2 regions of the Serratia sp. PL7 genome follow, and region 2 is predicted to be linked to the other one. Evidence: riboswitches for the same ligand, from Rfam matches in the RefSeq annotation. Region 2 holds a riboswitch; the other holds the start of a gene.
The links. A riboswitch is a leader RNA that binds a small molecule or an ion and turns the genes downstream of it on or off. The one in region 2 is predicted to bind FMN.
Positions count from the first base shown of each region.

Region 1: linked by a shared signal. The riboswitch ahead of ribB (3,4-dihydroxy-2-butanone-4-phosphate synthase) and the one ahead of ribB (3,4-dihydroxy-2-butanone-4-phosphate synthase) in region 2 are both predicted to bind FMN.

Region 1 covers NZ_CAMFLB010000022.1:68,317-83,810, reverse strand. Annotated here, with positions in the region: gene ygiD (4,5-DOPA dioxygenase extradiol) at 1-359, opposite strand, end outside; gene zupT (zinc transporter ZupT) at 567-1,334, shown strand; gene ribB (3,4-dihydroxy-2-butanone-4-phosphate synthase) at 1,393-2,046, opposite strand; FMN riboswitch at 2,158-2,319, opposite strand; gene ubiK (ubiquinone biosynthesis accessory factor UbiK) at 2,467-2,742, shown strand; gene yjeH (L-methionine/branched-chain amino acid transporter) at 2,772-4,025, opposite strand; gene hldE (bifunctional D-glycero-beta-D-manno-heptose-7-phosphate kinase/D-glycero-beta-D-manno-heptose 1-phosphate adenylyltransferase HldE) at 4,126-5,556, opposite strand; gene glnE (bifunctional [glutamate--ammonia ligase]-adenylyl-L-tyrosine phosphorylase/[glutamate--ammonia-ligase] adenylyltransferase) at 5,936-8,773, opposite strand; gene N6G83_RS42830 (inorganic triphosphatase) at 8,821-10,128, opposite strand; gene N6G83_RS42825 (TIGR04211 family SH3 domain-containing protein) at 10,407-11,024, shown strand; gene N6G83_RS42820 (multifunctional CCA addition/repair protein) at 11,133-12,368, shown strand; gene lldD (FMN-dependent L-lactate dehydrogenase LldD) at 12,397-13,536, opposite strand; gene lldR (transcriptional regulator LldR) at 13,553-14,335, opposite strand; gene lldP (L-lactate permease) at 14,332-15,494, opposite strand, start outside.
Region 2 covers NZ_CAMFLB010000003.1:165,055-180,548, reverse strand. Annotated here, with positions in the region: gene tsaD (tRNA (adenosine(37)-N6)-threonylcarbamoyltransferase complex transferase subunit TsaD) at 121-1,134, shown strand; gene plsY (glycerol-3-phosphate 1-O-acyltransferase PlsY) at 1,165-1,809, opposite strand; gene folB (bifunctional dihydroneopterin aldolase/7,8-dihydroneopterin epimerase) at 1,917-2,276, shown strand; gene bacA (undecaprenyl-diphosphate phosphatase) at 2,409-3,233, shown strand; gene N6G83_RS18905 (multifunctional CCA addition/repair protein) at 3,273-4,517, opposite strand; gene N6G83_RS18900 (TIGR04211 family SH3 domain-containing protein) at 4,640-5,260, opposite strand; gene N6G83_RS18895 (inorganic triphosphatase) at 5,539-6,846, shown strand; gene glnE (bifunctional [glutamate--ammonia ligase]-adenylyl-L-tyrosine phosphorylase/[glutamate--ammonia-ligase] adenylyltransferase) at 6,892-9,729, shown strand; gene hldE (bifunctional D-glycero-beta-D-manno-heptose-7-phosphate kinase/D-glycero-beta-D-manno-heptose 1-phosphate adenylyltransferase HldE) at 9,807-11,237, shown strand; gene ubiK (ubiquinone biosynthesis accessory factor UbiK) at 11,299-11,574, opposite strand; FMN riboswitch at 11,722-11,882, shown strand; gene ribB (3,4-dihydroxy-2-butanone-4-phosphate synthase) at 11,992-12,645, shown strand; gene N6G83_RS18870 (alkaline phosphatase) at 12,699-14,231, opposite strand; gene ygiD (4,5-DOPA dioxygenase extradiol) at 14,557-15,339, shown strand; gene N6G83_RS18860 (glutathionylspermidine synthase family protein) at 15,388-15,494, opposite strand, start outside.

The DNA.
Region 1 (15,494 bases), on a different contig from region 2:
TTGATCAGCACGCCCCAACTGCCGTGATCCAAACCCCATTCGCTGGTATCGGCAATCACCTGCGCCGGCGCCAACAGGCTTTGCAGCTCTGCCGCCAGCTCTGGTGAACCCGGTGCCGGATACTGTGTATCAAACAGCGCCTGCGGGAAGCCGCCAAAATCGTGAATGGTTTTTGGGTGTTCCATCGCCGTCACTGCCGTCCCACGAGTGTACCAGTGGGCAGACACAGCAACGATTGCCTTTGGCCGTGGTAATTGCTCACCCAACGCACGCCAGGCCTGGGTATAGCGGTTTTCTTCCAGCACGTTCATCGGGCTTCCGTGGCCAAGAAAGAGTGCAGGCATACGAGAGGTGGTCATAAAATATCCTTGGTTAGCGTGACAAGTGTTCTGCTGACTACATTACGCTGTTTGCCTTACCAAGGCAGCCGGATAACCCTGATGGTGATCTTCAAGAAATTTGAATGGCAGGAACGATTGAAACCATCAGCCAAATCCACTCGATTTATGGCTTGGCTCTGTTAGTATCAGAAACTGATAAATATTATTAGCATACAAGGAGAATGCATGTCTGTACCGCTGATCCTGACCTTGTTAGCCGGAGGCGCTACCTTTGTCGGTGCCCTGCTCGGCATTATTGGCCAGAAGCCCTCCAACCGCCTGCTGGCGTTTGCGCTCGGCTTTGCCGCAGGGATTATGCTGTTAATTTCATTGATGGAAATGCTGCCCGCTGCGCTGCACACCGTCGGCATGTCGCCCATGCTTGGCTACGGCATGTTTATGCTCGGGCTGTTAGGCTACTTTGCGCTGGATCGCATGCTGCCACACCAGCACCCACAAGACCTGGTGCAAAAACCCATCAAGCCCCATAACCTTAAACGCACCGCCATGCTGCTGACGCTTGGCATCAGCCTGCACAATTTCCCGGAAGGGATTGCCACCTTTGTCACCGCCAGCGCCGATCTGGAACTGGGGATGGGCATTGCGCTCGCGGTCGCCATCCACAATATTCCAGAAGGGTTGGCAGTCGCCGGGCCGGTATATGCGGCAACCGGCTCTAAAACCAAAGCGCTACTGTGGTCTGGGATCTCCGGAATGGCAGAAATTCTGGGTGGCGTGCTGGCCTTCCTGGTGCTCGGCCCGATGGTTTCACCGGTAGTGATGGCGTCGATTATGGCTGCGGTGGCCGGGATTATGGTGGCACTGTCGGTAGATGAACTGATGCCATTGGCCAAAGAGATCGACCCACACAATAATCCAAGCTACGGCGTGCTGTGCGGCATGGCGGTGATGGGGTTTAGCCTGACGCTGTTGCAAAGCGGCGGTATCGGCTAAAGAATTTTAAGCACAAAAAAGCCGCTTCATCAGCGGCTTTTTCACTTCAGTCAGCAACTCAGCTGGCTTTCTTTTCGCGTGACTGGCGATAGGCCACCAGATCTTCGATAGTCAGCACCACCATGTCATGCTGCTTGGCAAAGGTGATCACTTCTGGCGCATGCGCCATGCTGCCGTCATCGTTAGTCAACTCGCACAGTACGCCAGCGGGTTTGAAACCGGCCATTGAAACCAGATCGATGGTCGCTTCGGTGTGGCCACGGCGGTTCAATACGCCACCAGGCTGAGCACGCAGCGGGAACACATGGCCTGGGCGGTTCAGATCGCTTGGCTTGGCACCGTCTGCAATGGCTGCACGGATAGTCGTCAGGCGATCGCTAGCCGATACGCCAGTGGTCACGCCCTGCGCCGCTTCAATCGTCACGGTAAAGGCGGTCTGGAACTGACTGGAGTTGTTGGTGACCATCATCGGCAGCTCAAGCTGCTGGCGGCGATCTTCAGTGATACACAGGCAAACAATGCCGCTACCGTGGCGAATGGTCAGCGCCATCTGTTCAACGGTCATGGTTTCTGCGGCGAAGATCATGTCACCTTCGTTTTCACGGTTTTCATCATCAAGCACCATTACACCGCGGCCGTTGCGCAATGCATCAAGAGCGCGTTCAACGCGTTCTTCCGGCGTGCCGAAATCTGAAAGTAGAGTCTGATTCATGGTAAAAAACCTCATTAAAATTATGGATTACCAGAACCAGGGCGATCTTGAGGAGTGGCTATGCCAATAGCCAAAAAAATAACGCAAGCGGGGCATACGCCCGACAGGTGTCGTTACTCTCTCCCATCCGGACTATAACCGTCGGCCCCGGAATTACACCGGATCTGCTGACCTCTAACCCACTCCTGAGAGATAGGTTGAGCGCTCGCGGGCTTTCACCGTGAATGGTGATTTACCGCCGGTGGGGACTTGCACCCCGCCCTGAGAATAAGCATCTCGACTATAACCCCATCGCTTTAGTGTTTCAAGCCATCCGGTCGCGTAATGAGGGATCGCGCAGCAAATACGGTAATAGTTTATCCGGCGAGCAACTCGCATTACACTAAGCATCAGCCACCAAATATCAGAAAGGGAAACGCCATGATTGACCCGAAAAAAATTGAACAGATCGCACGCCAGGTCCAAGAGTCGATGCCTAAAGGCGTACGTGAATTCGGGGAAGACGTTGAGAAAAAAATCCGTCAGGTACTGCAAGCGCAGTTGACCCGTCTGGATCTGGTTAACCGCGAAGAATTTGACGTGCAGACCCAGGTCCTGCTGCGCACCCGTGAAAAGCTGGCATTGCTGGAACAGCGTCTGACCGAACTGGAAGGCAAGCTGAATACCGCGCCGGTAGCCAAGCCAGCAGACGAATAAGTTGTTGTAAGGGGCGCACCAGTGCGCCCTTATTGCTTGGAGACCACTGCCTGCGTTTTACGCGGCAGCACCAACCAGATCAGCACCAACATCGCCAACGCATACAGGCTTTTCCAGCCGATAATCACCAGTAATAACAAGCACAACGCGGAGCCAACGATCGCCATCAACCGCGAACGCCCCTGCAAGATCCGCCAACCCGCCAACATACACAGCAGATAAATCAGCACGAAAATGCCATTGGCGTATACCAGCAGCGTATCCAGTGGCAGCTTCAGGGTATAGATCAGTAAAGTGAACAGCAGACAGCAACCGACCACCGCGCTCAATGCATTGACCGGCACCTGGCCCGCGGAGAGTTTGGCTAAACCGCTAGCAGGCTTTTCCTGGGCCTGAGACCAGACCAGGCGGGCAAAGCTCTGGGTGTAGATATTCACGCTGGCAAAACAGGCCAGATAGCCGATGATGCAGGCAATCCACAGCGCATGTTCGCCAAACAGTTGCACCACGATCCCCGGCAACGAAGCGGCCGCCGCCTGATGTTCGCCGTAAGCATGGAAGTGCAGCACGGCTACGGTACAGCCCCAATAGACCGCCCCCGCCACCAACAGCCCAAGCATTAACGCGCGCGGAAAGTCCCGCTCTGGATGGCGAAACTCGGTCGCCAGATGAGCAAAAGCCTCCAGCCCGACAAAGCACCAGAACATCACCGCCAACGCGTGGAACATATTAGGAGGAGAAATATCGCTGACCGCAGGCCATGGGATTTGGGATGGAGTAATGCCGCCTTGCCACCAGATAGCCCCCACCAGAGCTATCACCAGAAGGGCAATCAAGGTCTGAATATTGGCACTGGAACCGGCACTGCGTGTGCCAAGCAGCCAAATCACCACCAGCGTGACAATTTGCACCAGCAACAGGCCGTTGGCATCCCAACCCAAAGTAGCCTGCCAGAACCCTGCGGCGATTTGTAATGCGGCGGGCAAGCCAACGGGGATCACAGAGAGGAACAGCCAAGCGGTTACCTTTGCCATGCGTGGCCCAAAGGCCAGGCCGACAAAATGCGCGGCGCCACCGGCGCTGGGGAAATGGCGGCCCAATGCCGCAAAAGCGATAGCGATCGGGAATACCAGCACAATCAGTATTGGCCAGGCCCACAGGCTGTCGCCGCCCGCCACCTGCGCCGCCAATGCCGGAACGGCAAAGACCCCGGTACCCAGCAGTGAAGTGGACAATAGCCCAACGCCCTGCGCTAAACTCAGCTCCTGCTTAAGTCCACTCACTGCAAACCACCCTGTTTACCCGTCGTCTTTCAAGCTGCAGCGTTGTTACCTGCGCTTACCCACAGTTTGAAATCCATAGGGTATAGATATATGGATAAAGTTAACCACGACCATCCTTGATAGCCTTGATGATATTGGTGGTGGATAACCCATCTTCAAAGTTCAGTACCCGCACATCGCCACCGTTGGCCCAGACTTCAGCACTGCCAGCAATCTCATGCGGCTGGTAGTCTCCGCCCTTCACCAGTAAATCTGGCAGCACTTCGGCGATCAGGCGTTGCGGCGTATCCTCTTCAAACGGCACTACCCAGTCCACGGCACCCAGCGCGCCCAATACCACCATACGGTTTTCCAGCAGGTTAACCGGGCGGGTTTCCCCTTTCAGGCGCTTGGTTGACGCATCGCTGTTCACCGCCACGATCAGGCGATCGCCCAATTTGCGCGCATTTGCCAGGTATGAGACATGGCCAGCGTGCAGAATGTCGAAGATGCCGTTGGTCATCACCACTTTCTCGCCGCGTTGACGCGCCTGCGCTACCGCTTTTTTCAACTCGGCCTCGGTCATTACGCCAAAGCCGGTTTCGGCGCGGCCACGAATGGCGTTTTCCAGTTCGACTGGCGAGACGGTCGAGGTACCCAACTTACCCACCACCACACCGGCGGCGGCGTTAGCCAGGAAGCAGGACTCTTCCAGCGTATTACCCGCAGCCAGAGCGGCAGCCAGTACACCGATCACCGTATCACCGGCACCGGTCACGTCGAACACTTCCTGCGCCTGAGTTGGCAGATGCAACGGCTCACGGCCCGGCTGCAGCAAGGTCATCCCCTGCTCGGAACGGGTGATCAGCAATGCGGACAGTTCAAAGTCCGCCACCAGTTTCATCCCACGCGTCACCAGCTCTTCTTCGCTCTGACAATGACCGACCACGGCTTCAAATTCGGACAGGTTTGGGGTCAGCAGCGTGGCGCCACGGTAACGTTCAAAATCGGTGCCTTTCGGGTCGATCAGTACCGGAACCTTCGCAGCACGTGCCAGTGCGATCATGCCCTGCACCTTGCTCAACGCGCCCTTGGCGTAATCCGACAGCACCAGTGCGCCAATCTGCGGCAATGCCTGCTGGATACGCTCCATGATCGGCTGCGGATCGACGTTGGAAAAACCTTCCTCGAAGTCCAGGCGGATCAGCTGTTGGTTACGGGAAAGTACGCGCAGCTTGGTGATGGTCGGGTGCGTCGGCACCGAGACAAAGTCACAACGCACGTTAACTTCGTTGAGCTTGGCGCTCAGCGCACGCGCCGCGTCATCAATCCCCGTCAGGCCCACCAGGCGTGAATTGGCACCCAACGAGGCGATGTTCATCGCGACGTTAGCCGCACCACCGGGACGCTCTTCGATGGTTTCAACCTTGACCACCGGCACTGGCGCTTCCGGTGAAATACGGCTGGTCGGCCCATACCAATAGCGATCCAACATGACGTCACCAACCACCAACACACCGGCGCGGCGAAAATCAGGTAGTGTAACTTTCATCCGATAACTCCAAACAAGTCATAAAAATAAATTCGGCAGATATTAGCATAATAGCCTGCAATACCCGTAAAAACTGCCCCCTCACCCCAACCCTCTCCCACAGGGAGAGGGGGTTGATAGCCCCTGCTCGTTTGGCTGTAAGGCGATAATCTCAACAAACTCGATCGCCTCCTCAGCCAAGGTGAGTCACTATAATTTCAAACACACTCGATCACCTCTCCTTTTGTAGGAGGGAGTTGATAGCCCCTGCTCGTTTGGCAGTAAAGCGATAATCTCAATCGCCCCCTCAACCAAGATGAGTCACTATAATTTCAAACACACTCGATCGGTCCCCTCTCCCTTTGGGAGAGGGTTAGGGTGAGGGAACCCATATGCCCCCTCAGCCCAGCCATTTACTCCAACTGACACGCACCTGCTCACGCTCGGCGGTAAACAGCTCACTGCTGACTTTGCTGGAGTGCTCCTGCAACGCCAGATGGTGGATCTCATCACGCATGGTGACATAGGCCTGGGTCAACGCCTGGGCCTCGTCTTCCGGCATGATGTCGTAATTGGCCATCAGCTCAAAGATACGCACGTTATCCGACCAACGCGTCAGGCGCGGTTCGCCCGCGGCATAACCTAAGACCAGGTATTGGGCAATAAATTCGATATCGGTGATCCCGCCTTCGTCCGCTTTGATATCAAACAGATCGCGCTGTTTGCTGCCCAGATGGTTGCGCATTTTCTCGCGCATTTCACGCACCTCCTGCTGCAACTTGTTCACTTCACGCGGTTTGCACAAAATTTCGCGGCGGATCGCATCGAACTGCTGGTGCAGCGCCGGATCGCCATACACGATGCGCGCCCGCACCAGGGCCTGATGCTCCCAGGTCCAGGCTTCGTTACGCTGATAGTCGGCAAAGGCTTCGACGGTACTGACCAGCATCCCGGCAGCACCGGAAGGACGCAGACGGGCATCCACCTCATAGAGAATGCCTGAAGAGGTGCGGGTGCTGAACAGATGCATCACTCGCTGTGCCAGGCGCAGATAGAACTGACGGCCATCGATGCAACGATCGCCATCCGTCATGACGTCTGATGGACAATCCAGCAGGAACACCAGGTCTAGATCCGAGCTATAGCCCAGTTCCCAGCCCCCTAGCTTACCGTAGCCGATTACCGCGAACCCTAACCCCTCCCGTTCATGCAGATGGGTTGGTTGGCCGTAACGCGCAACCATGTCTTTCCCCGCCTGCTGCACCACCGCATCAATGATAGCCTCGGCCAGATAGGTTAAGTGATCGCTCACTTTCATCACCGGCAACGCCTCGGCGATATCTGCAGCGGCAATGCGCAAGTGCTGTGCCTGCTTGAACTGCCGCAACGCTTCCAACTGCTGTTCTTCATCGTCTTCCGGCACCCGCAGGCGGTATTGGCGCAGTTCGCTACGATAGGCATCCGGGGCCACCGGTTGGTACAGCGTGGCCGGATCCAACAGCTCATCAAGCAACAGCGGATAACGCGCCAGTTGGCTGGCCACCATCGGTGATGCGGCACAAAGGCGGATCAGGTGGCTGAGGGCGGCATGGTATTCCACCAGCAGCTCAAGGTAGGTAGTTCGGGTCACGATGCTCAGTAACAACTGGGTCAGGCGCGTCAGAGCCGTAGCTGCGTCCACGCGCGAACACACTTCGGCCAGCAAGCGTGGCATCAGTTGATCCAGCACGTCGCGGCCACGCGGGCCAATAGTGCGTTTGTCCACGTCGTGGCGGAAGTCGGCGATGGAACGCAACATCTGCCGCCGCGCCTCTTCGTCCAGATGGGGTGTCAGTGGTGCCAGCTCGTTCTCGTCCAACGCATCCTGCCAAAGGCTGTGATAATGCTGGTAGTTGGGATCTTCGCCTACGTCTGGGCTGTCGTCGCCGATCAGGTCATCAAATACCGCACGGACCTGGCGCATATGCTCTTCCAGCACCGCCATCAACGACGGCCAGTCTGGCTGATCCATTCCCCAGGCCAGACGCGCCTGATCCAACTCGTCCTGCGGCAGGGTTTGCGTTTGCTGGTCGGCAATCGCCTGCAACAGATTCTCCAGCCGCCGCAGGAACAGGTAGCCGTTACTCAGCTCAGCGACCTGCTGTGCGGTCAACAACCCAAGTTCACCAACCGCCTGCAACGTCGGCAGCAGTGAGCGCCCCTGCAAACTGGGTTCACGCCCGCCACGGATCAGTTGGAACACCTGGGTGATAAATTCGATTTCGCGGATGCCACCGGCACCCAGCTTGATGTTGTCCTTCAGCCCCCGCCGCCGCACTTCGCGGGCAATCATGCCCTTCATATTACGCAGCGACTGGATCACGCTGAAATCGATATAGCGACGGAACACGAATGGCCGCAATGTCTTGCGCAGTTCCTGGCTGTAGGCATCTTCATGCCCCCCCATCAGGCGCGCCTTGACCATCGCGTAGCGTTCCCAGTCGCGCCCCTGCTCCTGGTAATAATCTTCCAGCGCGGCAAAGCTCATCACCAGCGGGCCGCTATCGCCAAACGGCCGCAGACGCATATCGACGCGGTAGACAAAGCCGTCAATGGTTTGCTGATCCAACGCTTTGATAAGCCGTTGCCCAAGGCGGGTAAAGAATTGGGCGTTATCCAGCTCACGCCGCCCACCCTGCGTATGGCCGTTTTCCGGATAGGCAAAGATCAGATCGATATCAGAGGAGAAATTCAGTTCGCCACCGCCGAGTTTGCCCATCCCCAGGATCAGCAAAGGCTGCGGCACGCCATCGGCATTACAAGGCGTGCCCCACTCGCGGCAACAGGTTTGATAGAGCCAGTCACGGGCGCTAACGATCAGCGTTTCTGCCAGGGCACTCAGCTGTTGTAGCGTTTCTTGCGTGGTACATAGCTGCTGAGCCTGCGCCCAGGCAATGCGCACCAGGCTCTCACGGCGGAACAGACGGAGCACACGCATCAGCTGCGCTTCGTCCTGCACCTCTTCAAGCTCATCCTGCAACCAGGCGGCATAGTGCTGCCACTCATCGGCCACCGGCGGCTGCTGGCGTAACGTTACCAACCATTCAGGATGGCCGAGCAACATGTCGCTGACAAAATCACTCGACGCCAGAACGCTTTGTTCTGCGGCGCTGAGCATCAACTCCGCGCCCTGAGTTTCCTGAAATCGCTGCACGATGTTCTGTGCCTGAAGCTGTAACGCAGCAGAGAGTGGCAACATAGTGAATGACCCGTTCTGTGGCCTGCAGCCCGGCAGGCCCGCTGGAGTTAACGAACCGCGCCGTTTAACCAGAATGGCGCATGGGATAATGCCTGTTTGCGGCTGGCTTCATACCAACCCTGCCGACGTTCGGCAATGGCTGATTGCAGCTCGCGCCAGCTGTCGATATACGGCCCGGTTTCGCTATCCGGATAGGCACCAGAAAGCAGAATAAATGCCAACACCTGGCGCGTCAGACGGGGCAGTTGCTCTTGATATTCATCTTCATTCAGGGTGCGTGTAAAGGCTTCTTTCAGCTCTGCGGCGCTACGGCCCAGCATGATGTCGCTAAAACGCTTGAATGAACCATCCAGCTTAGCCTGCGATTTGGCATCGATAAACGGCCGCCATGCGCCGGTGATCAACCACGATGTGAGTGCCAACTTACATTGCAGATACTCCGTGCCGTAGCACAGCTCCTGCGGCTGGGTGGTTTTATCCACCAGCAAAGGCTCCAACGCCGTCAACCGGGCGCGCAGATCGGTGCTTGCCTTGCGCGGAACCAATCCGCCAAAGATCACCAGCGCCTGGCGGATCAGTCCGATCGCTTCCATTACCGCACGACGTGCCTGCTTATCGCCACGCAGCCACAGCTCTTCGTGATACTGCCAGTGGCTCAACGCCAGCTCGAAAGCGGCGACCATGCCCTGTTCTACCGTGGATTTAGGGGCTGGCTTCAACACGCTTAATGGGCGTAACTCACGTTCGGCATTGCCCTGCGCCAGATGATATCCCCGGGCCGCTTTGCTGAGGCTGCCCTGGCGTAAACCACCTTGTTCCGCTAGCGCGGCTGCCAATGCCAGCAAATCAGCAGTCTCACCGCTTTTCAGCTCCAGCTCCAGCTCGCATAACGGTTCGGCCAGTTCACCCGCACGGACTTCGCCCTGATCGAGGCCAATCTCAATCTCGCTTGCGCCGTAAGTGACCACCCACTTTTCACGCACAAAGTCGGTGCGGAACAGCGGCTGCAACGCCTTTTGCAACGGCGCTAGCTTGCAGCCCTCCGGCCAGATATCCGCCGGGAATTTTTTCAGCGCCAGCGCGGGTTTGGCGATGGCGACGTTATATTCCGGCCGCTGGTGCAGCCCACCCACCACCGAACCGGCGGTTTTGATGGTCATTTCATAGCTATCGTCAAAACCGCGGATACGCAGGCCCATATCATGGTTGCGCAGGAAGTTGTCGGCGGTTTCATAGTAGATATTGGTCAGCTTCTGTGGCGCAGAATGCTGATTCGGCCAGGCGGCAATCCGCTCCGGCAGGCTGGCAATCGCTGCGGGGGAAACAATAAACTTCAGTTCTATTTCAACGCTCATAGTTCTTTTACACCAATAGGTTAGGCATTCGCGTGAGTCTTCACGGCGGCGGAGTCTGCCGGCCGCACTCAGCCCGACGACGCACAGTGAGAGTATCTTACCGCGATTCCCCCTGACTTGACTCTGCCAACTGCAGAAAAAACCTGTTACGTTATAGAAAGCTGCGCAACTGATGGGATTTAGCATAGTAAGATAGTTCCCATTCCGGTTTTGGCGTTGCGCCGTCAGACTGAACGCTCTACTATCGTTCCATAAATCCACGCAGAAACGATGACATAATGCAGAAATTACGCCTGATTTGCCTTGCCGTGCTAAGTTTTAGCATCACTTGGGGCGCACATGCCGAAGATAAACGCTATATCTCCGATGAATTAAATACTTATGTCCATAGCGGCCCAGGTAACCAATACCGTATCGTCGGCACCTTGAATGCCGGTGAAGAAGTCACGCTGTTGAGCGTCAATGATAGCACCAGCTACGGCCAGATCCGCGATTCCAAAGGACGCAGCGTCTGGATCCCGATGGATCAGCTTAGCCAGACGCCAAGCCTGCGCACCCAGGTGCCAGAGCTGGAACAGCAGGTGAAAACCCTGACCGACAAGCTGGCCAATATTGATAATAGCTGGAACCAGCGCACCGCCGAGATGCAGCAGAAGGTGGCCGCCAGCGACAGCACCATCAGCGGCCTGCAGCAGGAAAACCAGGATCTGAAAAATCAGCTGGTTGTGGCACAGAAGAAGGTGAATGCGGTGAATCTGCAACTTGACGACAAACAGCGCACCATTATTCTGCAATGGTTTATGTACGGCGGCGGCGTTGCCGGCGTTGGTTTGCTGCTCGGTCTGGTGTTGCCGCATCTGATCCCACGCCGCAAGAATAATCGCTGGATGAACTGATTACCGTTCCGCCAGTTTAAGCGCCTACGGGCGCTTTTTTATTGCCTGACGCATCCACTGCCCAATTGATGTAATCTGATCAAAAGAGCTATTGATAGGAGTTAAACCGTGAAAATTTACCTGGTCGGCGGTGCCGTCCGTGACACCCTGCTCAACTTACCGGTAGTGGATCACGACTGGGTGGTGGTCGGCGCAACGCCTGCCGATCTGTTGGCTCTTGGCTATCAGCAGGTGGGTAAAGACTTTCCGGTATTCCTCAACCCGCAAACTCATGAGGAGTATGCGCTGGCCCGCACCGAACGTAAATCCGGACAGGGTTACACCGGATTTACCTGCTACGCCGCCCCAGACGTGACGCTGGAAGAGGATCTACTGCGGCGCGACCTCACCATCAACGCCATGGCGCGGGGTGATGATGGAGTTTTGGTTGACCCCTATAACGGCAAGGCCGATCTCGACGCCCGCCTGTTGCGCCATGTCTCCGACGCGTTTGGCGAAGATCCGCTGCGAGTGTTACGCGTAGCGCGTTTTGCCGCCCGCTTTGCTTCCTTGGGCTTTACCGTCGCCCCTGAAACCAGCGCGCTGATGCAGCAGATGGCCGAAAGCGGTGAACTGGCCTCCCTGACGGCGGAACGCGTGTGGAAAGAGACCGAGAAGGCGTTACAGAGCCAGAGCCCGCAGGTGTATTTCCAGGTGCTTCGCGACTGCGGAGCGTTGAAAGTGTTGTTCCCGGAAATCGACGCCCTGTTTGGCGTTCCTGCCCCAGAGAAATGGCATCCGGAAATTGATACCGGCATACACACGCTGATGACGCTGGCGATTGCCACCCAGCTCAGTCCAGAGGTGGATATCCGTTTCTCAGCGCTGTGCCACGATCTTGGTAAAGGCATCACGCCACAAGAACTCTGGCCACATCACTATGGCCATGGCCCTGCGGGCGTCAGGCTGGTTGAGAAGCTTTGCCAACGGCTGCGAGTGCCTAATCCAGTACGTGAACTGGCGAAGCTGGTGGCGGAGTATCACGACCTGATCCACACGGTTAATAAACTGCGGCCAGAAACGCTGTTAAAACTGTTTGATGCCATCGACGTGTGGCGTAAACCGCAGCGGCTAGAGCAGATGATCCTCACCAGCGAAGCCGATGCCCGCGGGCGCACCGGTTTTGAAAACAACCCTTATCCGCAGGGCGATTACCTGCGCCAGGCCTATCAGGTCGCCAACGCGGTTTCTGTCAAAGAGGTGGTGGAAAGTGGCCTGCAAGGGTTGGCGATCCGCGACGAGGTCAAACGCCGCCGCCAGCAGGCGTTGGCGGACTGGAAGAAGCAGCAAGAACCTCATCCTTAAGTAAAACGGGCGCAGTATGCGCCCCTACCTACCCCTCCAGCACCAACGAATCACGGCTGATTTCGGCAATACTTTTCGCCCCCGTGAGCGTCATCGCTACGCACATCTCTTTTTTGATCAAAGCGAGCAGGTTTTCCACCCCCGCCTGGCCTGAGGTTGCCAAGGCATAAACATAGGCTCGCCCCAACAATACGCTATCCGCCCCGAGCGCAATCATGCGCACCACGTCTAATCCGCTGCGTATCCCACTGTCTGCCAGGATGGTGATATCGCCCTTCACCGCATCGGCAATCATTGGCAGCGCACGAGCAGAAGAGAGCACCCCATCCAGTTGGCGACCACCGTGGTTAGAAACCACAATGCCGTCGGCACCAAAGCGTACGGCATCACGCGCATCGTCGGCGTCGAGAATGCCCTTTATCACCATCGGCCCCTGCCAGAAATCACGGATCCATTCCAAATCACTCCATGAAATCGAAGGGTCAAAGTTGGCCCCCAGCCACCCGATATAATCTGCTAATCCGGTGGGCTTTCCGAGGTAAGCGGAAATATTGCCCAGATCGTGCGGGCGCCCATTCAGGCCAACATCCCACGCCCAGGCAGGATGGGTCACGGCTTGCCAATACCGCCGTTGGGCGGCATAGGGGCCACTCATTGCCGAATGCGCATCGCGGTAACGAGCGCCTGGTGTCGGCATATCCACGGTGAATACCAAGGTGGTACAGCCCGCGGCTTTCGCCCGCTCCAAGGCATTACGCATGAATCCACGATCTTTCAACACATACAGCTGGAACCACATGGGCCGCTTGATGGCCGGCGCCACCTCTTCGATTGGGCACACCGATACGGTGGAAAGCGTAAACGGAATGCCTTGTTGCTCTGCGGCCCTTGCAGCCTGCACCTCGCCACGGCGGGCATACATGCCACACAACCCTACCGGGCCAAGGACGACGGGCATCGCCAAAGTTTCGTTAAACAGTTTGGTTTCCAGGCTGAGTGCCGACATGTTCTTAAGAACACGCTGCCTCAATGCGACCTGAGCCAGATCTTCCACGTTACGCCGTAAAGTGTGTTCGGCATAAGCGCCGCCATCGATGTAGTGAAACAGAAACGGCGGCAGTTTACGTTGTGCCGCAGCGCGATAGTCCGTGGCTGCTGAGATAATCATCAAGCGATCTCCCTTGTTACGGTGAATTGTCATCAGGAAGGCGGGTAATCCGCGCCTGCCTGGCCTCGTCCTCATGCAGATTTTTAATGGTGGAATGCACGAATCCCAGATGAGATTTGGCCGCTTTACCCGCCCGTTCAGGATCGCCTGCCAGGATCGCCAGCAGCAGTTCCTCGTGCTGTTCAGTCAGCCGGGTGAAGATCGTCGGCTGGGTGTACATACGCTGGCGGCTATGCATGACGGAGGAGCGCATCAAATCGAAAAAACCGCGCATGGTTTGCAGTAACACCACGTTGTGTGAAGCCTCGGCAATTGCCAAATGGAAGCGCACATCCGCCTGAGCGGCAAGTTCAGGATGATCGCTCTCCTGAAGCGCCAACATGGCGTCAAAGCACGCCTGTAGCTTCTCTTTGTCTGCGGCGGTGGCGCGCATTGCCGCGTGCCAGGCGGTGCTTGCCTCAATGGCGTGCCGAGCTTCCAGAATGTCGTAACGATAGTCAGGATCGTCGGCAACCAAGGGTCTCAGCGGCTCCACGATGCATTGCTCCGACCAGGGGGAAAGCTCGTCGCAGACATAGGTTCCACCGCCACGTCGGCTAGTGAGCGTTTTTTCACCAATCAGCTTTTGAATCGCCTCACGTAAAGAGGAACGCGAGACGCCCAACTCGTTAGCCAACTGGCGCTCGGCGGGCAAGCGCATCCCCATTTCCAGTTGGCGCTCGCGGATCATCACCTTGATACGCTCAACCAAACGATCGGCCGAGCGTAGTGGATAAGTAGGTTGAAGATTTACGGTCATGGGATCATCCATGTTAGCCAGTAAGCCTGAAGCGTTGTAATAACCCCCACCATACAGGTGAAAATCAGGCTGTGTTTTACCGTAAAGCGGAACAGGTCAGATTCTTTCCCCACCAACCCCACGGCGGCACAGGCAATCGCGATAGACTGTGGTGAGATCATTTTGCCTGTGACTCCGCCGGTGGTGTTAGCCGCAACCAACAGCACATCCGAAACGCCAATTTGCTGGGCTGTGGTGGCCTGTAGAGCGGCGAACAACGCGTTGGACGAAGTGTCTGAGCCGGTCAGGAATACGCCCAACCAGCCAAGGAACGGTGAGAAAAAGGTGAACGCGCTGCCGGTATGCGCCAATGCCAGCGCCAAAGTTGCCGACAGGCCGGAATAGTTAGAAATAAAGGCAAAGGCTAACACCATGCCAATGGAATAGATGGGCAGCATCAACGCCTTTAGCGTTTCAGCAAGTGTGGTGAGCGCATCTTTGGGCTTCATGCGCAGGTAAATCACCGAGGCGATCGCAGCAACCATAATGGCGGTGCCGGTGGCAGAGAACCAGTCAAGTTTGAAAACGGCGGCATAAGGCGTGATGTTTGCCACCACCGGCGGCATTTTGGCGACCAGCTTATCCAGAAAAGGCACCGGAATAGAGAGTACCCAATCGTACAGCGCACCACCTTGAGCGAACAACGCTTTAAACGGCGGGATGCTCCACAAGGTGACCGTAGCAGTCAGGAAAATAAACGGCATCCAGGCGCGAATAATCTGCCCTAAAGCATAGTGTTGCTGCACCAGCGTTTGGTCGACGACGGCACCTTCGGCATTATCAAAGCGGAACAGGCGTTTTGGCTGCCAGACACGGAGAAACAGCGTCAGGCATACCAGTGAAACCAGCGAGGAGATGATGTCTGGCAACTCTGGCCCAAGAAAGTTGGAGCTGAGATACTGCGCCAAGGCAAAGCTTCCCCCCGCCACAACCACCGCAGGCCAGGTTTCTTTAATGCCGCGCCAACCGTCCATAATCGCCATGATCCAGAACAGCACGATAATCGTCAGGAACGGCAATTGCCGCCCGACCATCTGGCCGATTTCAAAGCTGTCCAACCCGGTCACCTGACCCGCGACGATAATCGGGATGCCCATAGCGCCGAAAGCCACTGGAGCGG
Region 2 (15,494 bases):
GGGCATTTTCTGGATGAATCATCGACATAGGCGCAAGCCGGTGACAAGATGCGCCGCATCGGCGGTAAATGCGGCGGAATGTGGTAGACTGGCGGCCGCACGTGAATGATGGGAAATGTAATGCGAGTACTGGGTATAGAAACGTCCTGCGATGAAACCGGAATTGCAGTGTATGACGATCAAACCGGTTTGTTGGCCAACCAATTATACAGCCAGGTGAAGCTGCACGCCGACTACGGCGGCGTGGTGCCGGAACTGGCCTCCCGCGATCACGTGCGCAAAACCGTGCCGCTGATTCAGGCGGCGCTGAAAGAGGCCAACCTGACTCCGGCCGATATCGACGGCGTGGCTTATACCGCCGGGCCGGGCCTGGTAGGCGCGCTGCTGGTCGGCGCTACCGTCGGGCGTGCGCTGGCGTTCGCCTGGAACGTGCCGGCGGTGCCGGTACACCATATGGAAGGCCACCTGCTGGCGCCGATGCTGGAAGATAACCCGCCGGCGTTCCCGTTCGTCGCGCTGCTGGTCTCCGGTGGCCACACTCAGTTGATCAGCGTCACCGGCATCGGTGAGTATGCACTGCTGGGCGAGTCGATCGACGATGCCGCCGGCGAAGCGTTCGACAAAACCGCCAAGCTGCTCGGCCTGGATTATCCCGGCGGGCCGATGCTGTCGAAGATGGCGCAGCAGGGCACGGCGGGGCGTTTCACCTTCCCGCGGCCGATGACCGATCGTCCGGGGCTGGACTTCAGCTTCTCCGGGCTGAAAACCTTCGCCGCCAACACCATTCGCTCCAACGGCAACGACGATCAGACGCGTGCCGACATCGCCCGCGCCTTCGAGGATGCGGTGGTGGATACGCTGGCGATCAAATGCAAACGTGCCCTCGAGCAAACCGGCTTCAAACGCCTGGTGATGGCCGGCGGCGTGAGCGCCAACCGCACATTGCGTGCCAAGCTGGCGGAGATGATGCAGAAACGCGGCGGGGAAGTGTTCTATGCCCGCCCGGAATTTTGCACCGACAACGGCGCGATGATCGCCTATGCCGGCATGGTGCGGCTGAAGAGCGGCGCCAACCCGGAGCTGAGCGTGTCGGTGCGGCCGCGCTGGCCGCTGGCGGAACTGCCTGCGGTATAAAGCAAAGGGCCGGATAATCCGGCCCTTCTGTTATTCGTCTTTCGGCTGGTCGCCGTTATCCTCATCCGCGTCGTTTTTCTTCTTGCGGAACTTGCCCCAAATCTTGCCTTCCTGGCCGCGCCACAGGCGCTGGATATTGTCGTGATGCCGCATCAGGATCAGGCAGGAGAGCATCGCTACCGGGAAGGTGAACTGCGGTTTGAACCACCAGACGTAGAACGGGGCGATCAGCGCGCTGACGATGGCGCCGAGCGAAGAGTAGCCGCTGAGCAGCACCGTCAACAGCCAGGTGCCGGTCATCAGGCCGGTCAGATCCCAGCCGATAGGCGCGATGGCGCCAAACGCCGTCGCCACGCCTTTACCGCCGCGGAAGTGGAAGAACACCGGATAGATGTGCCCCAGACAGGCGGCGATCGCCGTCAGGCCGAGGTACAGCGGCGGTACATCGAGTTTGTAGGCCAGCCAGACCGGCAACATCCCTTTCAGAATATCGAACACCAGCACCGCCGCTGCCGCCAGCCGGCCGCCGATGCGCAGGACGTTGGTCGCCCCGGGATTTCCTGAGCCATGCTCACGCGGGTCCGGCAGCCTGGCGATCCGGCAAACCAGGATCGCGCTCGAAATCGAGCCGCACAGATACGCGAAGATAATCATGCCAAGCGCGGTAGCACTCATAACGCGGTTCCGTTTAATAATGGTCGTTTTACTCGCAACATCTATGGATAATACGCACATTCCGCTGGAAGTGGTATCCGGCAAGGCCAAAAACAGAGAATGACGTGATGGATATCGTATTTATTGAAGAGCTTACCGTAATTACCACCATTGGCGTTTATGAGTGGGAACAGGGCATTCGTCAGAAGCTGGTGTTCGATATCGAAATGGGCTGGGATAACCGGCCGGCCGCCGCCAGCGACGACGTAACTGACTGTCTGAGCTATGCCGACGTCAGCGATGCCGTGATCCAACACGTGGAGTCGAACCGCTTCGCCCTGGTGGAACGCGTGGCGGAGGAAATATCTGAAATTTTGCTTCAGCGCTTCAATTCCCCGTGGGTCCGTATTAAGGTCAGCAAACCGGGCGCTGTAGCACATGCCAATCGGGTCGGCGTGATCATTGAGCGCGGCACTCGTCCCGCATGATTTTATGTCATCTGCTTGCAACGAAAGACCGTTAAGCTGGTCTTAATCCTGAGAATTGTTTTAGCGGCATTGTCTTTAAGCACTGCCGCTTTTTTATGTGATAGCCGTTATTTTATAGGGTGAGCGAAGCACATGGCTGACATGCATTCACTGTTTATTGCGTTTGTTCTTGGGGTTGTCGAGGGGTTAACCGAATTTCTGCCGGTGTCTTCCACCGGGCATATGATTATCGTTGGCGAGTGGCTGGGCTTTACCGGCGACAAAGCCAAAACCTTTGAAGTCATCATCCAACTGGGGTCGATCCTGGCCGTCGTCGTGATGTTCTGGCGCAGGTTGTTCGGCCTGATCGGCATCCATTTCGGCGGCAAGCCGGTGGAGCACGAGGGCAAAACCAGCGGTCAGCTGAAGCTGGGGCACATCCTGCTGGCGATGATCCCGGCGGTGGTGCTGGGCCTGGCCTTCCATGATTTCATCAAGTCGCTGTTCGCGCCGAAAAACGTGATGTATGCGTTGGTGGTCGGCGGTCTGCTGCTGCTGGCGGCGGAATGGCTGAAGCCGAAGAAACCGAGCGCGGAAGGGCTGGATGACATCACCTACCGCCAGGCGTTCATGATCGGCTGCTTCCAGTGCCTGGCGCTGTGGCCGGGCTTCTCCCGTTCGGGTTCCACTATCGCCGGCGGTATGCTGGTTGGCGTGAACCGCTATGCGGCGTCCGAGTTCTCCTTCATTTTGGCGGTGCCGATGATGATTGGCGCCAGCGGCCTGGATCTGTACAAGAGCCTGCACTTCCTGACCTGGGGCGATCTGCCGATGTTCGCCGTCGGCTTCGTTACTGCCTTCGTGGTGGCGCTGATTGCGATCAAGACCTTCCTGTCGCTGATCAAACGCATCTCGTTCGTGCCGTTCGCCATCTACCGCTTTATCGTGGCGGCCGTGGTTTACATGGTGTTCCTGTAAGCCCGATACCAAGAAAAAACCCCGCTCTGCGGGGTTTTTTTATGCCTGATCGTTGATAATCGTTTGGGTGAGCTTCCACTCGGCCAGCGCCTGCTGGCGGCGGCGTTTGAGCTCGTCGCGGATCGCGGTGCCCTGCAGCCCGCTGGCTACCACCTCTTTAATCGATACCGCGCTCGCCACCTGATACGCCTGGCGCAGATAGTCGCCCTGCGGATAGGGATTCTTCTCAAAGCCGGTGCGTCCGCGCGCGTCCGCTTCGCTGGTCAGGATCATCTGCTCCAGCCTCTGGGGCTTGCGCCAGACGTCGATGGCGTCGAACAGCTTCAATAGGGTCTCCGGCCGCAGCTTGTTCACGGTGTGGATCAGATCATGGTACTCGGCCACCAGCTTGCTCAGATCGCGCACCGGGTTAGGCACCCGCAGCCGCTGGCACAGCGCCTCGACCAGCCGTACGCCCGCCGGGCCGTGGCCGTGGTGATGCGGCCAGAACTCTTTTGGCGTCAACCCTTTGCCGAGGTCATGGCACAGGGTGGCGAAGCGCACGTCCACCTCCGGCGTGAGGCGGGCGGCGATCGCCAGCGCCATCAGCGTGTGCACGCCGGTGTCGATCTCCGGGTGCCACTTGGCGGGGGCCGGCACGCCGAACAGCGCGTCGATTTCCGGGAACAGCACCGCCAGCGCATCGCAATCGCGCAGCACCTGAAAATAGACCTGCGGGCTCTGGCTTTGCAGCGCCTTTTCGGTTTCCTTCCAGACGCGTTCGGCGGTCAGCGCAGCCAGTTCACCGCCGTGCGCCATTTGGCGCATCAGGGCGAGCGTTTCGTCGGCGATGCGAAAACCCAGGTGGGCGAAGCGGGCATTGAAACGCGCCACGCGCAGTACTCGCAGCGGATCTTCGCCGAACGCGTCGGAAACGTGGCGCAGCACGCGCGCCTGCAGATCGGCCACGCCGCCGTAAGGGTCAATCAGCTCCCCTTCGGCGGAACGGGCGATGGCGTTGATGGTCAGATCGCGCCGCAGCAGGTCTTCCTCCAGCGTGACGTCCGGCGCGGCATAGCAGGTAAAACCGGTGTACCCTTGGCCGGATTTGCGCTCGGTGCGCGCCAGCGCGTATTCCTCATGAGAATCGGGGTTGAGGAACACCGGGAAATCTTTGCCGACCTGTTGGTAACCCAATGCCAGCAGCTCTGCCGGCGTGGCGCCCACTACCACCCAATCATGATCGACCACCGGAATATTGAGCAGGCTGTCGCGAACGGCGCCGCCGACCAGATAAATCTGCACTGTTGACTCCTGAATATCGTGTAAGGCTCTGTCTATCAGATTACATGAATTGACCGCGGGATGTCGGCACCAATGAAAAGGGCGCCCGCAGGCGCCCATACTCAAACTGAACGATACTGAGATCAGTTCATCCAGCGATTGTTGTTCTTGCGGCGCGGGATCAGGTGCGGCAACAGCAGACCCAACAGCAAACCGACGCCGGCAACGCCGCCGCCGTACATGAACCACTGCAGAATAATGGTGCGCTGTTTATCGTCGAGCTGCAGGTTAACGGCGTTGACCTTCTTCTGCGCCACCACCAGCTGGTTTTTCAGATCCTGGTTTTCCTTCTGCAGGCTGCTGATGGTGCTGTCGCTGCCCGCGACTTTTTCCTGCATTTCCGAGGTGCGCTGGTTCCAGGTGTTATCGATGTTGGCCAGTTTGTCGGTCAGGGTTTTCACCTGCTGTTCCAGCTCGGGCACGCGGGTGCGCAGGCTTGGCGTCTGGCTGAGCTGATCGAGCGGGATCCAGGTGGTGCGGCCTTTGGGATCGCGGATCTGGCCGTAATTGGTGCTGTCGTTGACGCTCAGCAGGGTCACTTCTTCACCGGCGTTCAGAGTGCCGACAATACGGTACTGATTACCTGGGCCGCTATGGACATAAGTGCTTAACTCATCGGAGATATAGCGTTTATCTTCGGCATGTGCGGCCCAAGTGATGCTGAAGCTCAGCGCGGCAAGGAAAATCAGGCGTAATTTCTGCATTAGTTCATCGTTTCTGGGTGAATTTATGGAACGATAGTAGAGGGTTCAGTCTGACGACGCAACGCCAAAACCGGAATGAGAACTATCTTACTGTGGCTGATTCTGTGAGTTGCGCAGCGTTTTATAACGTAACAGGTTTTTTCTACAGTTAGCAGGGTTAAGGCGCCGGGAATCGCGGTAAGATAACGGCAACTGTGCGTCAGTGGGCAGCATACGGCGGGCCGAGCGCGCCGCGCTGAAACCGACGCGAATGCGTAACTTATTGGTGTTAAAGAATTATGACCGTTGAAATTGAACTGAAATTCATCGCCGCGCCGCAAGCGGTGGCCGCACTGCCACACTGGCTCGCCGCCTGGCCGCATCAGCATTCCGCGCCGCAAAAACTGACCAACATTTACTTCGAAACGGCCGACAACGTCTTGCGCCGTCACGACATGGGGCTGCGCATTCGCGGTTTCGACGATCGCTATGAGATGACCATCAAAACCGCCGGTAAAGTGGTGGCAGGCCTGCACCAGCGCCCGGAATACAATGTTGCCATCGCCGAACCGCAGCTGGCGCTGGCGCAGTTTCCTGCCGACATCTGGCCGCAGGATTGCGATATCGCGGCGCTGCAGCAGGCGTTGCAACCGCTGTTCCGTACGGATTTCGTGCGTGAGAAGTGGGTGGTTACTTACGGCCAAAGCGAGATAGAAATTGGCCTGGATCAGGGCGAGGTGCGCGCCGGTGACCAAAGCGAAGCCCTGAGTGAGATAGAACTGGAGTTGCTGAACGGCAATACCGCCGATCTGCTGGCGTTGGCCGGTGAGCTGGCGGCGCACGATGGGCTGCGTCAGGGCAGCCTGAGCAAGGCGGCGCGCGGTTATCACCTGGCGCAGGGCAATCCGCCGCGCGAGGTGCGCTCGCTGCAGGTGCTGAAGCCGGCGGCGAAGGCGACCGTGGAGCAGGGAATGATCGCCGCCTTCGAGCAGGCGCTCAGCCACTGGCAGTATCACGAAGAGCTATGGCTGCGCGGCGACGCGCAGGCGCGCGCTTCGGTGATTGAGGCGGTTGGAACGATCCGTCAGGCGCTGGTGATCTTCGGCGGCCTGGTGCCGCGCAAGGCCAGCGCCGATCTGCGCGCCCGTCTGACCGAACTCGAACCATTGTTGGCGGATAAAGCCGCGCAACCAGAGACCCTGTGCTACAGCACAGCTTACCTGCAATGTAAGTTGGCGCTCACATCATGGCTGGTGAGCGGCGCCTGGAGGCCGTTTATCGATGCCAAAGGGCAGACCAAGCTGGACGGTTCTTTCAAACGCTTTAGCGACATCATGCTGGGGCGCAGCGGCGCGGAGCTGAAAGAAGCCTTCAGCCGTACGCTGAACGAAGATGAATATCAGGAACAATTGCCGCGCCTGACGCGTCAGATTTCGGCGCTGATCCTGCTGTCGGGCGCTTACCCCGACGAGCAGACCGGGCCTTATATCGACGCCTGGCGCGAGTTGCAGGCCGCGCTGAGCGAGCGCCGCCAGGGCTGGTATGAAGCCAGCCGCAAACAGGCCTTATCGCATGCGCCATTCTGGTTAAACGGCGCGCTTCGTTAATCCAGTCGGCCCGCCAGCCGTGGGCCGCAGAACGGGTCATACACTATGTCGCCACTTTCAGCCGCGTTACAGGCTCAGGCACAGCAGGTTGTGCAGCGTTTTCAGGAAGTTCACGGCGCGGACAGCGCCTTTAGCGAGCAGGAGCAGTGGGTGCTGGCGTCGAGCGACTTCGTCAGCGACGCGCTGCTCGCCCAGCCGGCCTGGCTCGCGACGCTGCGCGAGCAGCCGCCGGCGCCCGGCGAGTGGCAACACTATGCCGCCTGGCTGCAGGACGAGCTGGAAGAGGTGCACGACGAAGCGCAGCTGATGCGCACGCTGCGCCTGTTTCGCCGCGAGACGCTGGTGCGTATCGCCTGGGCGCAGGCGCAGGGGCTGTGTTCGACCGAAGAAACGCTGCTGCAGCTGAGCGGGCTGGCGGAGACGCTGATCGTCAGCGCACGCGACTGGCTGTACCAAACCTGCTGCCGCGAGTGGGGCACGCCGTGCAACGCCGCTGGCGAACCGCAGCCGCTGCTGATCCTCGGCATGGGCAAGCTGGGCGGCGGCGAGCTGAATTTCTCGTCGGATATCGATCTGATCTTCGCCTACCCGGAAAACGGCCAGACCCAGGGCGGAAGGCGCGAGTTGGACAATGCCCAGTTCTTCACCCGCCTCGGCCAGCGGCTGATCAAGGCGCTGGATCAACAGACCATCGACGGCTTCGTCTATCGCGTCGACATGCGGCTGCGACCGTTCGGCGACAGCGGCCCGTTGGTGATGAGCTTCGCGGCGCTGGAAGATTATTATCAGGAGCAGGGGCGCGACTGGGAGCGCTATGCGATGGTGAAGGCGCGCCTGATGGGCGGGGCGGAAGACGCCTACAGCCAGGAGCTGCGCAAAACCCTGCGGCCGTTCGTGTTCCGCCGCTATATCGATTTCAGCGTCATCCAGTCGCTGCGCAACATGAAGGGCATGATCGCCCGTGAAGTACGGCGTCGCGGCCTGAAGGACAACATCAAGCTGGGCGCCGGCGGCATTCGCGAAATCGAATTCATTACCCAGGTATTCCAGCTGATCCGCGGCGGCCGCGAGCCGGCGCTGCAGGGGCGTTCGCTGCTGCCGACGCTGCAGGCGGTGGGTGAGCTGGGGCTGCTGGAGGCCGAGCAGGTACGGGCGCTGAGCGCCGCCTACCTGTTCCTGCGGCGGTTGGAGAACTTGCTGCAGGCGATCGGCGATCAGCAAACCCAGACGCTGCCGCAGGAGGTACTCGATCAGGCGCGGTTGGCCTACGGTATGGGATTGGCGGATTGGCCGGCGCTGATGGCGGCGCTGGACGCGCACATGCAGGCGGTGCGCGCGGTGTTCGACGACCTGATCGGCGACGATAGCCCGGATGTCGGCGAAGATCCCGATTACCAGCACTACCACAGCCTGTGGCAGGACGCGCTGGAGGAGAACGAGCTGGCGCCGCTGACGCCGCACCTCGATGAAGAAGGCCGTCGACAGATGCTGCGCACCATCGCCGATTTCCGCCACGACGTCGACAAGCGCACCATTGGCCCGCGCGGCCGCGACGTGCTCGATCAACTGATGCCGCGCCTGCTGGCGGAGGTGTGCCCGCGCCAGGACGCGCCGACCGCGCTGGTGCGGCTGGCGCAGCTGCTGCTCAGCATCGTCACCCGCACCACCTACCTCGAATTGTTGGTGGAGTACCACGCGGCGCTCAGCCATCTGATCCGCCTGTGCGCCGCGTCGCCGATGGTCGCCAACCAGCTGTCGCGTTACCCGCTGTTGCTGGACGAACTGCTGGATCCGGCCACGCTGTATCAGCCGGTGGCGCTGGACGCCTACCGCAGCGAGCTGCGCCAGTATCTGCTGCGGGTGCCGGAAGACGACGAAGAGCAAAAGCTGGAGGCGCTGCGCCAGTTCAAACAGGCGCAGCAGCTGCGCATCGCCGCGGCGGATATCGCCGGCGCGCTGCCGGTGATGAAAGTGAGCGACCATCTGACTTATTTGGCGGAGGCGATCATCGACGCGGTGGTGCAACAGGCCTGGAGCGACATGGTGGCGCGTTACGGCCAGCCGACCCATCTGCAGGAACGCGAAGGGCGCGGCTTTGCGGTGATCGGCTACGGCAAGCTGGGCGGTTGGGAGCTGGGGTACAGTTCCGACCTCGATCTGGTGTTCCTGTTGGATTGCCCGCCGGAAGTGATGACCGACGGCGATCGCTGCATCGACGGCCGTCAGTTCTACCTGCGGCTGGCACAGCGGGTGATGCATCTGTTCAGCACCCGCACCTCCTCCGGCATTCTGTATGAGGTTGACGCGCGTCTGCGGCCTTCCGGTGCGGCGGGGATGCTGGTCAGCACCGTCGAAGCGTTCGCCGACTACCAGCAAAACGAAGCCTGGACCTGGGAGCATCAGGCCCTGGTGCGCGCGCGCATCGTGCATGGCGATCCGGCGCTGCATCAGCAGTTTGACGCAATCCGGCGCGAGATCCTGTGCAAAACGCGCGATGCGCAGACCCTGAAGCGCGAAGTGCGCGAGATGCGCGAAAAGATGCGCAACCATCTCGGCAGCAAGCAGCGCGATCTGTTTGATATCAAAACCGATGAGGGCGGCATAACCGACATCGAATTTATCGCCCAATATCTGGTCTTACGCTATGCGCCGGGTGAACCGCGCCTGACGCGTTGGTCGGACAACGTGCGCATCTTCGAGCTGATGGCCAATTACGACATCATGCCGGAAGAGGAAGCGCGCGCGCTGACCCAGGCCTATGTCACCATGCGCGACGAGATCCACCACCTGGCGCTGCAGGAGCATTCCGGCAAGGTCGGCAGCGGGCTGTTTGCCGCCGAGCGCGAACAGGTACGCGCCAGCTGGGCCAAATGGCTGGATTAATACCTTTTTGCGGGTATTCCGGCGGTCTGTGGTAATATCTGCGCCACTAAAATTTTGTTCTTTTTTGGAGTTATCGGATGAAAGTTACGCTGCCTGATTTTCGCCGCGCCGGTGTGCTGGTGGTCGGTGACGTCATGTTGGATCGCTATTGGTATGGGCCGACCAGCCGCATTTCACCGGAAGCCCCGGTGCCGGTGGTCAAGGTCGATACCATCGAAGAGCGTCCCGGCGGCGCGGCTAACGTGGCGATGAACATCGCTTCGCTGGGCGCCACTTCCCGCCTGGTGGGCCTGACCGGCATCGACGATGCGGCGCGGGCGCTGAGCGCCAAGCTGAATGAAGTCAACGTGCGCTGCGACTTCGTCTCGGTGCCGACCCATCCGACCATCACCAAGCTGCGCGTGCTGTCCCGCAACCAGCAACTGATCCGTCTCGACTTCGAAGAAGGCTTCTCCAACGTTGATCCACAGCCGATGCTGGAGCGTATTCAGCAGGCGCTGCCGCAGATCGGCGCGCTGGTGCTGTCCGATTACGCCAAGGGCGCGCTCAGCCAGGTGCAGGGCATGATCCAACTGGCGCGCGCCGCCAAGGTGCCGGTGCTGATCGATCCGAAAGGGTCCGATTTCGAGCGCTATCGCGGCGCGACGCTGCTGACGCCGAACCTGTCCGAGTTCGAAGCGGTGGTGGGCCACTGCAAGGATGAAGCGGAATTGGTGGAACGCGGCATGAAGCTGGTGGCGGATTTCGAGCTGTCGGCGCTGCTGGTTACCCGTTCAGAACACGGCATGACGCTGTTGCAGCCGGGCGTTGAACCGCTGCACTTGCCGACCCAGGCGCAGGAAGTGTTTGATGTGACCGGCGCCGGCGACACCGTGATCGGTGTGCTGGCCGCCTCGCTGGCCGCCGGTAACTCGCTGGAAGAGTCCTGTTTCCTGGCCAACGCTGCCGCCGGCGTGGTGGTGGGCAAGCTCGGTACCTCCACCGTGTCACCGATCGAGCTGGAAAACGCGGTGCGTGGCCGCGCCGAAACCGGTTTTGGCGTGATGACCGAAGCGCAGTTGAAGCATGCCGTCGCGCAGGCGCGTCAGCGCGGCGAAAAAGTGGTGATGACCAACGGCATCTTCGACATTTTGCATGCCGGCCACGTCTCTTATCTGGCCAACGCCCGCAAGCTGGGCGATCGCCTGATCGTGGCGGTGAACAGCGATGCGTCGACCAAGCGCCTGAAAGGGGAAACACGCCCGGTCAACGCGCTGGAGAACCGCATGATTGTACTGGGCGCGCTGGAAGCGGTGGATTGGGTGGTGCCGTTCGAAGAGGACACGCCGCAGCGCTTGATCGCCGACATTCTGCCGGATCTGCTGGTGAAAGGCGGCGATTACAAACCGGAAGAGATTGCCGGCAGTGCGGAAGTGTGGGCCAACGGCGGCGATGTCAAAGTGTTGAACTTTGAAGACGGCCTGTCGACCACCAACATCATCAAAGCGATTAAAGACGGGCGCGGCTAACGCCGGGTAATCTAAAGAACAAGGGCGCGCGGTTCATACAGGTGCGCGCCCTTGGCGGGAATTATTCGTCTTCCTGCTTGGCTGCCGGCGCCGTGCTCAGTTTGCTTTCCAGCTCGGCCATGCGCTGTTCCAACAGCGCCAGCTTCTCGCGGGTGCGCAACAGCACCTGAGTCTGCACGTCGAACTCTTCGCGGTTAACCAAATCCAGGCGGGTCAACTGCGATTGCAGGACCTGACGGATTTTTTTCTCAACGTCTTCCCCGAATTCACGAACGCCTTTAGGCATGGACTCATGAACCTGGCGTGCGATTTGTTCGATTTTTTTCGGGTCAATCATGGCGTATCCCTTTCAGAGTTTAATAGCTGCCGCTTAGTGTAATGCGAGTTGCCCGCCGGATAAACACCATTAAGCGCATTCGCCGCGCGTGGCCGAATTGTGCTTTTGCCAATTGCCCTGTCTATCCATTAGCGTTATAGTCATCTTGCTTATTCTCAGGGCGGGGTGAAAGTCCCCACCGGCGGTAAATCACCTTCTACGGTGAAAGCCCGCGAGCGCTCAGCCAGCCTGTAAAGGCCGGTTAGAGGTCAGCAGATCCGGTGTAATTCCGGGGCCGACGGTTATAGTCCGGATGGGAGAGAGTAACGGTATCTGCCGGGCATGCGCCCGCTTGCGTTATTTTTTTAGCTATTGCTAGCTACTCCTCAAGATCGCCCTGGTTCTGGTAATCCATAATTTTTAATGAGGTTTTTTACCATGAATCAGACGCTACTTTCAGACTTCGGCACGCCGACAGAACGCGTTGAACGCGCGATTGACGCACTGCGCAACGGGCGCGGCGTAATGGTGCTCGATGATGAAAATCGTGAAAACGAAGGTGACATGATCTTCGCCGCGGAAACCATGACCGTTGAGCAGATGGCGCTGACCATTCGCCACGGCAGCGGTATCGTGTGCCTGTGCATCACCGAAGAACGCCGTCAGCAGCTTGAGCTGCCGATGATGGTGACCAACAACTCCAGCCAGTTCCAGACCGCCTTCACCGTGACCATCGAAGCGGCGCAGGGCGTGACCACCGGGGTTTCCGCTTCCGATCGCCTGACCACCATCCGCGCGGCGGTGGCAGACAGCGCCAAGCCGAGCGACCTGAACCGTCCGGGCCACGTGTTCCCGCTGCGTGCGCAGCCGGGCGGCGTGCTGAGCCGTCGCGGCCACACCGAAGCGACCATCGATCTGGTCTCCATGGCCGGTTTCAAACCTGCCGGCGTGCTGTGTGAACTGACCAACGACGATGGCAGCATGGCGCATGCACCGGAAGTGATTACCTTCGCCAAACAGCACGACATGGTAGTGCTGACCATCGAAGATCTGGTGGCCTACCGCCAGGCGCACGAGAAAAAAGCCAGCTGATAGCCGGCCGCTTTCAACGATAAAAAAGCCGCGTTACGCGGCTTTTTTTGTGGCTACCGTTTTGACAGGCGTTCGCCGATGCGGCTGGCGTAATTCATCACGTGGAAGGTGTAGTTCTCCTCAACCGTACCCTGGAACAGATGCGCCCAGGGGCCGATGGCGTAGATGCCGAGATCTTCCCCGCCGTGCGTCTCGCTTTTCAGCGGCACCAGTGCCGGCTGAATAAAGTCGGGCGCGGTGGTTTGCTCCATGGTCAATGCCGGGCGCTCGGCCAGCGGGATTGTGCCGCCGGGGCCGTTGGCGAAACCGAGGGTGGTGTAGGGCTTGCCGTCGCTGCCCAGCCGAGGTTTACCGTCGACGCCGACGGAAATGCCGAGGATAGGATTGCCGCGCTTGGCATAGCCGGCGATGGTCAGCGTGTGGCTGTGATCGCCGGTCACGATCACCAGCGTTTCGTCCAGGTTGACCTTGCCGACGATGGTTTTCACCGCCTCGTTCAGGGCGACCGCGTCGCTCAGCGTACGGTAGGCGTTACCGTTGTGGCTGCCGTGATCGATGCGTCCACCCTCCACCAGCAGCAGGTAGCCTTCGGGGTTCTTGGCCAGAATATCGATGGCCTTGCCGGTCATCTCTGCCAGTGAAGGTTCTCCCGCCGCGTCTTGCCGTCGATCGTGCTCGAAGTTCATGTGTGATGGCTCGAACAGGGCCAACAGGTGGTCGACCTTACCCGGCTCGATTTTATCGAACTGTGCCTGATTCCATACGTATTGCCCACGCTCGCCGTAGCGCTGCAGCCAGGCCTGCGTCAGGTCGCGGCCATCCTTTCTGGCGCCTGTTTTGCCGGGATATTCCGGATCGCTCACGCTGTCGGGCAGGAAGTTGGCGCGCCCACCGCCCATCGCCACGTTCAGGCCGTTGCCGTATTTCATTTCCACCAGCTGGCGCGCGATGTCGCGGCAGCCTGCGGCCAGGGCGTCCGCCGGCATTTTGGCGTCAGACTCCCAGTCGCGGTTGGCGATATGGGCATAGGTGGCGCCCGGCGTGGCGTGGGTAATGGTCGCGGTTGTCACGGCGCCGGTGGCCATGCCGAGCGTTGCGGCCATCTCCCAGAGCGTGGTGACGGCCTTGGTTTGCTGATCCTCGCAATTGTTGAGGGTGGCCGTATGGTTGAGGCCCATCAGATCGTTGATGGTTTTGACGCCGGTGGTCATTGCCACCGCGCTGGGCGCGGAGTCGGTGATTTGGGCGTCGGCGGAATAGGTTTTGGCCGCCGCCAAATAGGGGAAGGCTTCCCAGGCCAGCACGTTGGACTCGCCATCCACGCCGCGCTGCTGCCCTTCAAAAATGCGGGCGGCGGTCACGGTGGAAAATCCCATACCGTCACCGACCACCAGAATGACGTTTTTGGCGCGGTTGGTGTTTGGCGTCTGCTTCAGCCGCTGTTGCAGCTGGGCTTGCGCCTGAAGGAAGTAAGGGTCTTCGCGCTGCGTCAGCGGCGCGTTGTCCACCGCGCCGGCGGCGACTGCCCCGGTGGCGAACAAGGTCATGGAAAGCGCCAGGCGGGTTGCCAGTGTGAGTCTGAACATGAATTCCTCCTTGGTGAGACGTGATTCCCGTAGCGCCGACGGGCTGCCAACACCCTGTCGACTGAAGGAGGAGTGTATAGATCGCGTTAACAAAGAGTACATAAATTGTTCACAAATTAGATCTGTGTGGCAGTAATGCCATGGTATTCACGTTGATTATTAATTATTTGAAAAATATGCATTTTTTAACTTTTTGTTTGCCAGTCTATTTTTCCGGCTTTTATTTCAAATTTATTGAATATCTTCATCACGGTTATCCGGCTGTGTTGCTGCGTCAAAGCGCGTAATGTAGCGGCATAGCACAATTTGAACTGAGGATCCCACTATGAACACCTCTCGTATGCCGGCACTGTTTCTTGGCCACGGTAGCCCTATGAACGTGCTGGAAGACAACCGTTACACCCGGGCATGGCGTGCGTTGGGTGAGTCATTGCCGCGGCCGAAGGCGATCGTGGCGGTTTCTGCGCATTGGTATACCCGTGGCACTGCGGTCACTGCGATGGAAAAACCCAAAACCATTCACGACTTCGGCGGGTTCCCGCAGGCGCTGTTTGATACCCGTTATCCGGCGCCGGGCTCTCCCGCGCTGGCCACGCAGCTGCAGCACATTCTGGCGCCGGTGCCGGTAACGGCGGATCTCGGCGAGTGGGGGTTGGATCACGGCACCTGGGGCGTATTGATCAAGATGTATCCCAATGCCAATATCCCGGTGGTGCAGCTCAGCGTCGACGGCACTCAGCCGGCGGCTTACCACTATGAGCTGGGCCGCAAACTCGCGGCGCTGCGGGATGAGGGCGTGATGATCGTCGCCAGCGGCAACGTGGTGCACAACCTGCGCATGGTGAAATGGCAGGGCGATACCAGCGCCTACCCGTGGGCGGAATCGTTCAATAACTTTGTCCGGGATAACCTGCGCTATCGGGGCGACAACCACCCGCTGGTGGATTTCATGCGCCATGAGGGCGCGGCGTTGTCAAACCCGACGCCGGAACACTATCTGCCGTTGCTGTACGTGCTCGGCGGCTGGGATGGCAAAGAAGCCATCAGCGTGCCGATCGACGGTATCGAAATGGGGGCGCTGAGCATGCTGTCGGTGCAGGTGGGGTAAAGAAAAAACGCCGGTCAGAGACTGGCGTTTTTGTCTTCAGCAGGGCGATCAGCCGAGGATGGTGTGCGGATAGAAGCGCGATAGATCCTGCGTGATCAGTTCGCGATCTTCGCGCAGGCCGATGCCGCAGGGTTGATCGTTCACCAGCCAGCTGC